2 regions of the Vreelandella sp. F11 genome follow, and region 2 is predicted to be linked to the other one. Evidence: predicted binding sites of a transcription regulator. Region 2 holds the regulator's gene; the other holds the start of a gene.
The links. Region 2 encodes PhoB, which activates phosphate uptake and scavenging genes when phosphate is short. Its sites were predicted from a motif close to TGTCATANNNNTGTCANA; they were not measured.

Region 1: the regulator PhoB is predicted to act here: its motif matches at 1,115-1,132, upstream of ACFIOZ_RS02830 (esterase-like activity of phytase family protein).

The regions. Positions count from the first base shown of each region.
Region 1 is NZ_CP170448.1:611,576-613,980, forward strand. It holds gene ACFIOZ_RS02820 ((2Fe-2S)-binding protein) at 68-274, shown strand; gene bfr (bacterioferritin) at 466-948, shown strand; gene ACFIOZ_RS02830 (esterase-like activity of phytase family protein) at 1,222-2,405, shown strand, end outside.
Region 2 is NZ_CP170448.1:4,735,262-4,737,666, reverse strand. It holds gene ubiA (4-hydroxybenzoate octaprenyltransferase) at 1-602, shown strand, start outside; gene phoB (phosphate regulon transcriptional regulator PhoB) at 729-1,418, shown strand; gene phoR (phosphate regulon sensor histidine kinase PhoR) at 1,421-2,405, shown strand, end outside.

The DNA.
Region 1 (2,405 bases), 720 kb from region 2:
AATTTCTACTTGATAAGATGTATGCGAATCATTTACATTCATCTCATGATTTCCATGAGGTGTCGCCATGTACGTTTGCGTGTGCAAGGGAGTAACCGACCATCAGATTCGCCAGCACGTTAGCGACGGAGCGCGCAGCTGGCGAGAAGTACGCGAGGCAACCGGCTGCGCAACGCAGTGTGGTAAGTGCGCGTGCTACGCTAAAACGATTACCCGCGATGCCGTTCAGGAAGCGCGTCAGGAAGCCAATATGGGGCTCGCTTACGCCGTGTGACGCGAATCACTATTGTTAGGGTTATCTTTAGCAAATAACTGATTTACTTGAACTTTTAATCATCTTATCTATACTCTCAGAAACGCTGGGGGTATAGCTATGTGCGTCTATACTCTTCTCCAAACGTAACTGCTTGATCGTATTGTCTAAACTAGATTAAACATCAGCATTACAGTAGAAAAGGTGACGTTATGAAAGGTGATACGAAAGTTATTGAGCATCTTAATAAGGCGCTCGGCAACGAACTGGTTGCGATCAATCAGTACTTTTTGCACGCCAAAATGTATAAAGATTGGGGTCTTAAAGCCCTCGCCAAATGGGAATACGATGAGTCCATCGAAGAGATGCAGCACGCTGACAAGATCATCGAGCGCATCCTGTTCCTTGAAGGCATCCCTAATCTGCAGGATCTGGGCAAGCTGCACATCGGTGAAAACGTCAAAGAGATGCTCGAAAGCGATCTAAAAATCGAGCACGATGGCCGCAACGACTACATCGAAGCGATCACCTATTGCGAGAGCGTTAAAGACTACGTTACCCGCGATATGCTGCGTGACCTGCTCGCCGACGAAGAAGATCATATCGACCACATCGAGACGGAACTTGGTTTGATCGACAAGGTGGGCATCCAGAACTATATGCAGCGCCAAATGCAGATGGCAGGCGACGAGTAAGTCACTTGCTGTTGCTCGCTTAATAAAAGCTAGCCACCCACACTAGATAGTAAGAAGCCAGTCAGTACTCACTGACTGGCTTTTTTTATTCTCAGACATTCCAATCCTCAAAGCGCTTTCGGCTTCCCAGCTCTACCCCCTCTTTCTGTGAAGACCTGAGTTCGAATGTCATAAGCCTGACACGGTCATGCTGTTTGATAGTCCAGTTGATGCTGCACGTTTAATAACTTAACCAGATGTTTCTTCGGCTTAGGCAAGGACTCAACCCTCATCATGACATTGACACGTACACCCTCACTGTTGGCGCTCGCTATTACGCTGGCTGCTTCACATTCGGTCAGCGCGGCGGATAAGCACTTCAACCGCATTGCCAGCTTCGCTATCCCCAGTAACATGACGGAAGGCGAAGATCGTAGCCGGGAAACCTCGGCGGAAATTATCGCTGCCTCAGGCGATGGTATGACGCTGGTTTACTCGGACAGCCCGCTGGGCGTGATCGGGCGCATCGATATTAGCGACCCTGCTAATCCGCAGCCGCTGGGCAATATTGATGTCGGTGGCGAGCCCACCGCAGTGACGGTGCTCGGCAATATTGTCTATGCCGGGGTGAATACCTCGGTCTCTTACAGCGAGCCTTCCGGGCAACTGCTCACCATCGATATCGATAGCGGTGAAATACTGGCCTCCTGCCCCTTGAATGGTCAGCCCGACAGTGTGGCCGCCGCATCAGCGCCCGAGGGGCGTTTCGTTGCCGTCGCTATTGAGAACGAACGCGATGAGGACGCTGGCGACGGTCGAGTGCCGCAGATGCCCGGCGGGTCTGTTGCCCTGGTGGAGATCAACGATGCAGGGGAGGTTAACTGTAACAGCCTACTCTATGCCGATGTGACCGGGCTTGCCGAGATCGCCCCCGAGGATCCTGAGCCGGAGTTTGTTGATATTAATGCCTTAGGTGAGATTGCGGTCACCCTGCAAGAGAATAACCACCTGACGGTGATCGACCATACTGGCAAAGTGGTGTCGCACTTCAGCGCCGGGTCGGTGGATCTGGACGGGATTGATGCCAGCGATGATGGTGCGCTGATCTTTAATGAGCAGCAGGCTCAGCGCTTGCGTGAGCCGGATGCGCTGCAGTGGATTGATAGCGACCACTTTGCCATTGCCAATGAGGGCGATATGGATGGCGGCTCCCGAGGCTGGAGTATCTTCCATAAAAGCGGCCGCTTAGTGTATGAGTCTGGGGCGGATTTCGAGCACGCCGTGATTGAGGTTGGCCACTACCCCGATAAGCGCTCGGATGCCAAGGGCAGCGAGCCGGAAGGGATGGAGTTTGCGGTGTTCGATGGCACACCCTATGTATTCTTGCTCTCTGAGCGGGGTTCGCTGGTGGGTGTTTACGACGTTAGCAATCCTGCCGAGCCGCAGCTCACCCAGCTACTTCCCTCGGGGCTTTCCCC
Region 2 (2,405 bases):
AAACCGAGGCGCAGCTGCTGTTTATTGCCCTGGTGGCCGCGGCCTTCATTCTGGTACTGCTCACCAACTGGTTTACGGTGCTGCTCTCGCTGGGCGGGGTACTGCTGGCGACTATTTATCCGTTTATGAAGCGCTATACCCACTTTCCCCAGTTGGTTTTGGGGGCGGCGTTTTCCTGGGCAATTCCAATGGCCTTTGGCGCCGTGCTGGGCTACTTGCCGCTGGAAGCATGGCTGCTATTCTGCGCCAATGTGTGCTGGACAGTGGCCTACGATACTCAGTACGCCATGGTCGATCGCGACGATGATTTAAAAATTGGCATTAAATCGACAGCGGTGCTGTTTGGAAATGCAGACCGTTTGATCATTGGCCTTCTCCAGTTAGCTACCCTGGGGTTGCTGGCATGGGTAGGCTGGCGGGTTGGTTTAGGTGGTTTCTTTTGGCTAGGGCTCGCGGCCATGGCGGCGACTTTCCTGCATCAACAGTGCTTGATTCGCCACCAGGAGCGGGATGCTTGCTTCCAGGCGTTTCTCAATAATCACTGGTCGGGGCTGCTGATTTTTGCCGGTATCGCGCTCAGTTGGTGGCCTGTGACGGGCTAATTTTTTTGAATGTCATATAATTGTCATCAAGTCATGGTGTTATCGTCACTGATATGTCATTGAACTGTTTATCTTTAAACTAGTTTTCATTGAGCTCGTTTACTTTGAACACCGTGAGGCTCTGGTATGACCGCCAAGACCGTTCTGATTGTCGATGATGAGGCGTCGATTCGCGAGATGATCGCGGTAGCGCTGGAAATGGCTGACTATCGCGTGCTCGAAGCGGATAACGCCCAGGATGCCCATGCCATGGTGGTCGACCACCAGCCTGATCTACTGCTGCTGGACTGGATGATGCCCGGCACTAGCGGAATTGAGCTGGCAAGGCGCTTAAAGCGTGAAGAAGCCACTGCCGAGATTCCCATTATTATGCTCACCGCGAAAGGCGAAGAGGATAATAAAATTCAAGGGCTTGAAGCCGGTGCCGATGACTATATCACCAAGCCTTTTTCACCCCGGGAACTGGTGGCTCGGCTAAAGGCGGTGCTGCGTCGTGCGACCCCGCGTGGCGTTGAAGACCCGATTGAAATCAACGGCCTGCTGCTTGATCCGGTGAGCCACCGGGTCAGCGCCGACGGCAAAGCGCTGGAAATGGGGCCCACCGAGTACCGATTGCTACAGTTTTTTATGACCCACCAAGAGCGCGCTTATACACGTAGCCAACTGCTTGACCAAGTATGGGGTGGCAATGTGTATGTCGAAGAGCGCACGGTCGACGTGCATATTCGCCGCTTGCGCAAAGCGCTGGGCGACGTGCATCAAAACCTGATTCAAACGGTTCGGGGTACCGGTTACCGTTTCTCTGCTCGGGTGTAAATGTGCGCCTATGGAGCCGTGAGCTGTGGCGGCTAGCGTGGCTGGCCACGCTGGGCACCTGTCTGGGCTGGTTATTGGGTTCAGCAGGGCTAGGGCTGTCGGCAGGGCTTGCAATATGCCTTTTTTATCATCTGCGGCAACTGCGAGAGCTTTACCTGTGGCTCACCCTCCACCCCCATGATGAGCCACCTGCTGCCAGCGGAATGTGGGGCGAGCTATTTGATCGCCTATACCGCTATCAAAAAAGTCAGCGCATTACCCAAAGCCGCCTGAGGGCTACTTTGGCACGTATCCAGGAGTCCTCTGAAGCAATGCGCGACAGTGTGGTCATGCTTGATCGCCATGGTGATTTAGAGTGGTGGAACAGCGCGGCCACCGCCATGTTAGGGCTACAAACTGCCCACGATAGGGGCCAACACATCACCAACCTGCTGCGTGATCCCAGTTTTATCAGCTACTTTAATGCGCGTAACTACAGTGAACCGTTAACGCTCACCTCGCCGATTGATGAGCGACGAATCCTGCAGTATCAAATTACCCTCTACGGCGACGACGAGCGCTTGGTCATGGCTCGCGATATTACCCGCTTACATCGTCTTGAGCAGATGCGGCGCGACTTCGTCGCCAACGTCTCCCACGAGCTGCGCACTCCTCTGACCGTGCTTTCCGGCTATTTAGAAACCTACAGTGATATCGCCGATCAGCTTCCTCCCCGCTTGGGTCGCAGTATCCAGCAGATGCAGGAGCAGACCCAACGTATGCAGAATTTGGTCAATGATTTATTGCTGCTCTCGCGGTTGGAGATTGACCAAGGCGGTCAAGATCATCACCCCTTGTCACTTGCGCCTCTGCTGCAAAGCGTTTGTGCTGATGCGCTAGCCCTGTCGCATCAACGGCATACCATCACCGTTGCGCTCGAGAGCGACGCCCGGTTATTAGGCAGTGAGCAGGAAATCCGTAGCGCCGTCTCTAATCTTGCCTTTAATG